DNA from 2 places in the Peribacillus aracenensis genome. Region 2 is predicted to be linked to the other one. Evidence: predicted binding sites of a transcription regulator. Region 2 holds the regulator's gene; the other holds the start of a gene.
The links. Region 2 encodes NrdR, which represses ribonucleotide reductase genes. Its sites were predicted from a motif close to AACACNATATATNGTGTT; they were not measured.

Region 1: the regulator NrdR is predicted to act here: its motif matches at 1,974-1,991, upstream of N0M92_RS04725 (vitamin B12-dependent ribonucleotide reductase).

Annotation. Positions count from the first base shown of each region.
Region 1 covers NZ_JANZMJ010000003.1:106,428-109,858, reverse strand. Annotated here, with positions in the region: gene gcvPB (aminomethyl-transferring glycine dehydrogenase subunit GcvPB) at 1-166, shown strand, start outside; gene N0M92_RS04735 (rhodanese-like domain-containing protein) at 327-710, opposite strand; gene N0M92_RS04730 (lipoate--protein ligase family protein) at 914-1,750, shown strand; gene N0M92_RS04725 (vitamin B12-dependent ribonucleotide reductase) at 2,142-3,431, shown strand, end outside.
Region 2 covers NZ_JANZMJ010000006.1:155,557-158,987, forward strand. Annotated here, with positions in the region: gene N0M92_RS08940 (replication initiation and membrane attachment family protein) at 1-1,303, opposite strand, end outside; gene nrdR (transcriptional regulator NrdR) at 1,368-1,829, opposite strand; gene speD (adenosylmethionine decarboxylase) at 2,098-2,478, opposite strand; gene N0M92_RS08955 (glyceraldehyde-3-phosphate dehydrogenase) at 2,836-3,431, opposite strand, start outside.

The DNA of each region.
Region 1 (3,431 bases), on a different contig from region 2:
CGAGTCGAAAGAAACGCTGGATGCGTTCATCGATGCGATGATCCAGATTGCCAAGGAAGCGGAAGAAACCCCGGAAATCGTTCAGGAAGCTCCGCATACAACCGTTATAAAGCGGCTTGACGAAACTCTTGCTGCAAGAAAACCTGTTCTGCGTTATCAAGCATAGACTGATAGCTTGCACGAAAAAAATCCCTGCCTGCCGGCGGGGATTTTTTCATGTTTATGTAAGAGTTCATTAAAGTTCAACAGTTAACTTTCATTCCCTAAAGCCCGTATGATGCACAAGAAGTCTTTTTAATTTAAAAGAGCCCATGCGGAGATGGGGCTTATTTCTTTGCTTTGATTTTCCCGGTCCACATCTTGAAACCGCCCTTTAGGTGAAAAAGTTCCCTGTAGCCCTTTTTGTATAGCATGGCTGCAGCTCTTCCGCTGATGATTTCGCTCTGAGCGTACAAATATACAGGCTTGTCCGGCCTAATTTCGACCAAGCGGGTTTTCATTTGAGTCATAGGGATGTTTCTTGCGCCTAAGATATGACCATTATCGAAATCATTCGGTTCCCGCACATCGATTAGCTGCACTTTTCTGTAGTTAGCGATAAATTCGTCCTGTGTTAATGTTTTAACGATTTTACGCTGGCGGTACCAATTAAAAAGTGAATACGCAATAACCACTCCCAAGATGATGAGCAGTGTATATAATATTTCCAAACATAAAAACTCCCTTCTACCTTAACGAATACAGACAATCCTTATTATATAATTGCTTTACCCAATAATCAAAAAGAATTTTCATCAAATTCTTCATCGACTTGATAGCACGTTCTTTTTTAGAGTGTTAAAGTCTGTTAAACTACTACATGTGAGTTTTTTGTGGGGGATTGAAAAACAGTCTATTGAAACGAGGGGTAAGGATGACTAAAGAAAAATGGGGTTTTATAGATTCGGGGTATTGTTCACCGGGTTTTAATATGGCTTTGGACGAAGCACTGTTAAACTGGCAAAGCGAAGGTGGAATTCCGCCAATCATACGCTTTTACGGCTGGGATCCAGCAACATTGTCGATTGGTTATTTTCAAAAGGCTGAAGCGGAAATTGATTTGGAAGAGGTCAAAAGGCAGGGCCTTGGTTTTGTTCGCAGGCCAACAGGAGGACGAGCGGTACTGCACGAGCATGAATTGACTTATAGCGTAATCGTTCCAGAATCCTATCCGGGAATGCCAACTACCGTTACTGAAGCATATCGTGTCATTTCTGAAGGAATATTAATGGGGTTCAGGAATCTGGGATTGGATGCTTATTTTGCCGTGCCTCGAACCGATCAGGAAAAAGAGGCTTTAAAATCGCCCAGGTCTTCCGTCTGTTTTGATGCTCCAAGCTGGTATGAACTGGTCGTCGAGGGCAGGAAGGTCGCTGGCAGCGCTCAAACCAGGCAAAAAGGCGTCATCCTTCAGCACGGGTCCATTTTGCTTGATCTTGATGATGATAAGCTTTTTAGCGTATTTAAATTCTCAAATGACAGGGTTAAAGAGAGAATGCAAAAAAACTTAAAAAATAAAGCTGTGGCCATAAATGACATTGCTGGAAGAAAGGTTACCATCCCTGAAGCGAAAGAAGCTTTTGAAAAAGGTTTTGCCGAAGGACTTTCGATTGATTTAGAGCCGTACGTCCTAACCGAAAAGCAATTACAGGAAGTGAAGGCCATTGCAGAAAGTAAATATGAAAGCGATGAATGGAATTTCATGAGATAGAAGAAGTGGGATAATAAGAGTGATAAAAGAAAAAAGTTTTTTCAGATTTTTTGACTAAATAAGGTATCCCTTGCAGGGATAAGCCCTAAAAGGGATGGGGAAAAAGCAAGGTCCAAATTAATTGAAATCTGATGAAAAATTATCGTAAATCGACATTTTCCTCCCTTTTGCTAACTATATTAATTGATTTATCGTTTGACAAAATTAAAAGTTATTCAAAACAAACACAATATATAGTAGTTGAAATATTTAATGCGACACTATATGTTGATTTTTGAGTTTCGCTATGATAAATTTAGGGTACTTGTTAAGCGAAACGGACATGTAAGGCTACATAAGGATTTTTGCGGCAGCAAGAACGGATCTTGAAACATATAAAGGAGAGGGAATTATGTCGGTTGTAATAAAAGAAGCTTTAAAGGTTGATCTAGAAAGGTTGAATAAGGATATTTCTTTATTTCCCCAGGTTCACCCTGTAACTGCTGATATGAAAATGGCGCATAAGGGAGTGTCCCGTCTAGTCATGCTTGACCGCTATTCTTTTAAGGATACTGAAAAAATCACACTCTCGGCAGGCGATTTCGTCGTGTTGACGATTAAGGAAGATCCGAAATTCCCGGCAAGGGGTCTCGGTTACATCGTTGAAATTGATTGGGAAACCAAAAAAGCCAAGGTATTGGTGGATGAAGAATTCCGTGGCGTATTGGATAATCCGGAAGAAGTGGAGACGGGAATTGTTAACCGTCCGTTGGATATAATCGAAAAGCCGCTTGAAATATATTATGAACAAATTGCGAAACGTAATGCAACGGGCTTGGCATCAGTGGAAACCACGGAAGAAAAAAGAACGGAATGGTTCAATAAATTCTATGAAGAATTAAAGAACCTTAATTTCGTCCCGGCAGGACGAGTATTATACGGTGCAGGTTCCAATACGGACGTTACTTATTTCAACTGCTATGTAATGCCATTCGTACCGGATTCACGTGAAGGGATCTCAGAACATAGGAAACAAGTGATGGAGATCATGAGCCGCGGCGGCGGAGTGGGTACGAACGGATCGACACTGCGTCCAAGAAACACTCTGGCAAAAGGGGTGAATGGAAAATCCTCGGGTTCAGTATCATGGCTTGACGATATTGCAAAACTGACGCATCTTGTTGAACAGGGCGGCAGCAGACGCGGCGCGCAAATGATCATGCTTGCTGATTGGCATCCTGATATTGCGGAGTTCATCATTTCCAAAATGCAAAATCCAAGGATTCTGCGTTACCTAGTGGAAAACACTAAAGATGAAGCCATCAAGAAATATGCGACGGATAAATTGAAATTCACGCCGCATACAGAACAGGAAACGGCTATGTATCAAGGGATCATCAATTATAAGGAGATTCCTGGCCAAGGTGGGTTCAGTGAGAAAATCATTAGGGATGCAGAAGAAAAGATCCGTACAGGTGGAACGTACAGTGTCCATAATTCGGATTTTCTGACTGGAGCCAATATCTCTATTTGCCTGACTAAGGAATTTATGGAAGCGGCGGAACAAGATGCGGAATACGAATTGCGTTTTCCTGATGTAGAGAGCTATAATGCCGAAGAAATGGCCATTTACAATGAAGAATGGCATAATGTCGGTGATGTTCGTGAATGGGAAAAAATGGGTCACAAAGTCCGTGTTTAC
Region 2 (3,431 bases):
GTGCTTCTTCTTTCTTCTCAAGCCACTCCGGAACCACTTCTTCCCGTATCGCCTTTTTCCGGCCGCCCTTCGCAGCATTCCTGCTTCCTTGAGCCCAGTCCTGATATTTCCTATGTTCATTTTTAGCCAGTTCCATCGCCTCGACGACCGTAGAGACCTTCAGCCTTGCCCAATGGCCTGCCAGCTTTTCCACATAGCCCTTCGTGAACTTCATATCCGTTTTGAGCATGACGTATTCAATCAAGACATTGACGACACCCGGATTCAGCTTTTGATTGATCATCACTCCCTCAACCACTTTCAGATCACCGCTTGATGGCTCTGCACCGCCAGACAATTGCATCAGCCGCTCCCTCGGGGAAATCGTCTCCAAATGACGGATTAACTCTTGTTCCTGTGTTTTCGGTTCTTCTTTTTGTGTCCGTTCACGAATCGGCTGCACCCGATTGACTAGGGAAGGCATATCTGCCTGCCGTTCGATCTGATACCAGTCCCTTGCCGCCTTTCTGAGCACTTCCTCATCGATCTCATCATCCAATGAAACGGCATCCATTACTAGTTTTTGCATTTCCAGCGGATCAATGCCATATAAAAAAGCAAGTTTGGCAATCGTACTTTTTATTTTCGGAGTAAAGGCCTTTTTCGGTACGATCGAGGATTTCATCCCGGCAAATAAAAGGTCAAAATCAAATAAGTCGTCAAACCCCGATGGCTCGACGCCTTCCGTCCGATCGATGAATTGCTGCTCAGGCATCGGTTTCCATTCGTTTTTCGCTTCATCGGTTACATATAAAGAGTCCAAATGATCTGATGAGAATACTTCCGCAAAAGATTTAGTCACACCTTCATATTGATCGGTTAAGATACGATCATCACAAAAGAATCTCTTTAACCGGTTGAATTGCGCTTTGCCGATTTTTTTGTATAAGTAAATATTCAGCATTCCATCCGTGAAAAACTGCTGGGGCGAAAGCGGCGGGTTTAACTCATAGATGAATTCCTTCGTTTCATTTTTCGATTTCTTATATACATTCAACAGACCAATTCCTTCAAGTAAAAGGCGTGCTTCATAAATATCACCTAACTTAAGGCCGATGGTATTCATTAATTGATAATGTGAGGAGATTTCCGACCATAGCCTGTTTTCCTCCAGCTCACTCCATAACGTCATATATAAGCTAATGCAGATAGGTCCAATAAGAGGTTGATATAGTCGGGTAAGTATTTTCCGATCATAATCATGAAGCAGCCCCGCAGATGAGACCAAATATGAATCCGCTGGGAGCAATTCTTGCCAATGCATTGACATCTCCATTCAAACCTTTCAAAAGATGTAGTGAAAAAAGAGCCAAAGTGAATCTTCAGCTCTACTTTCTTTCTTTATTTATTAAATCTTTCAATTCATCAATAAAGACATTGATATCTTTAAATTGTCGATAGACGGATGCGAACCTTACATAGGCAACCTCATCGACTTCCGCCAGCTTGTCCATTACCATTTCGCCGACATTGTCGCTTTTCACTTCCGATATGCCCTGGTTGCGCAGTTCTTTTTCTACATAACTGGTAATTTGCTCTAGTTCCTTCAAGGGAACCGGGCGTTTTTCGCAAGCCCTGATTAAGCCACGCAGGATTTTATCACGACTGAACTCTTCCCGTGTCCCGCCCTTTTTCACTACAATAAGCGGTGTTTCCTCCACCTTTTCAAATGTCGTGAATCGAAAACCACATGCCTCGCATTCACGGCGTCGTCGAATCGATTTACTTTCATCGACTGGCCTGGAATCGAGCACTCTTGTTCCGTTATATTGACATGATGGGCATTTCATCATTATCAGCTCCGTATTTTATGTAGGACTCCCCTATCTAAATGTTCCCCAAGGATTTACTTCTCTATCTTAATCTTATATTAAAAGGAACGGCCAGTACAAGTAAAAAGTGTAACTTCCAGCAGCAGGCACTTTTGTTCCGCCCTTGGAGCACCTTTGTCAAGGTCTTTGTGCTATAAGGCAATCCATTGCTATAATGTGAAGCAGGCTGCCGATTCATTGCATTAAAAAAGAGATGCACCCATGGCATCTCTGTGTATACGTGTTTTTATAGGGCACTTATATTGGCTTTTTTCATTTGTACAGGACCTAAACCACGTGGTAATTCTATGTTTTCACGTGTTTGCGCATTCAAAGCTTCTGCAATATAATCTGCCGCAATATTCGGATCCAAGTTACCGCATGTATAGACATCGATGCTCGCATAGCCGTGTTCTGGAAAACTGTGAATCGTTAAATGTGATTCAGAAATGATGACAACCCCGCTGACTCCTTGTGGAGCAAATTTGTGAAAGGCAACTTCTCGTACCTCTGCACCTGATTTCAAAGCAGCATCAACAAAAATCTTTTCAATTAAATCGATATTGTTCAGTTTTTCAAAGTCACAACCCCAAAGTTCAGAAATGACATGTCTACCCATTGTTTCCATAGTGTAAGCTGTTTCCATATTAAGCTTCCCCCTTACCATGATTTAAAAATAAGTTCTGATAACTACCACGGGGGAAAGTTAGTCCAAAGAGGTCCTAACCCTTTAAGTAGCCATCATGCAAACCGCTTTTGAAGAAGTTCACGATTCATAGTATATATTGTTTGAATTTTTTTTGCAACTCCAAATTAAAATTTTGGAAAGATAAACTTTATATGCAATAGGGCTATAGCGAAGGTTCCAATGTAAGGGAAATTCTGTTTCCGGATTTATTCAGCGCCTTAAAATAGCCGGGAATTGATGGGTCACTGCATTAAAAATAGCCCGCTAAAAAATTTTAGCAGGCTCGATTTCTTTTCTTTATTTTACTGATAGTTCGACTTCGGAAGTTTTTTTCAACTCGGATCCCACCAATTTCACAAGGTCCACTACCCGGTTGGAGTAACCCCACTCATTATCATACCATGCAAGGACTTTCACTTTCCTGTCCCCAATCATCATTGTCGTCAAACCATCGATGATTGCAGAGTGAGGATTCGTTTTGAAATCACTGGAAACTAAAGGTTCCATCGTGAATTCCATAATTCCCTTGAGTTCATTTTCTGAAGCATCGATGAAGGCTTGGTTCACTTCATCAATCGTGACATCACGGTTTAAATCCACAACAAGATCGACTAGAGATACGTTAGGTGTCGGTACGCGAATCGCCATTCCATGAAGCTTGCCTTTTAATTGCGGCAACACTAGCGAGATGGCTTTTGCAGCTCCTGTAGTCGTAGGAATCATGCTTTCCGCAGCGGCACGGGCACGTCTTAAGTCTTTATGCGGGTTATCGATATTATTTTGATCATTTGTATAAGAATGTATCGTCGTCATTAAACCGTTGTTTATGCCGAATTTTTCATCAAGCACTTTTGCAACCGGTCCAAGACAGTTGGTTGTACAAGATGCATTGG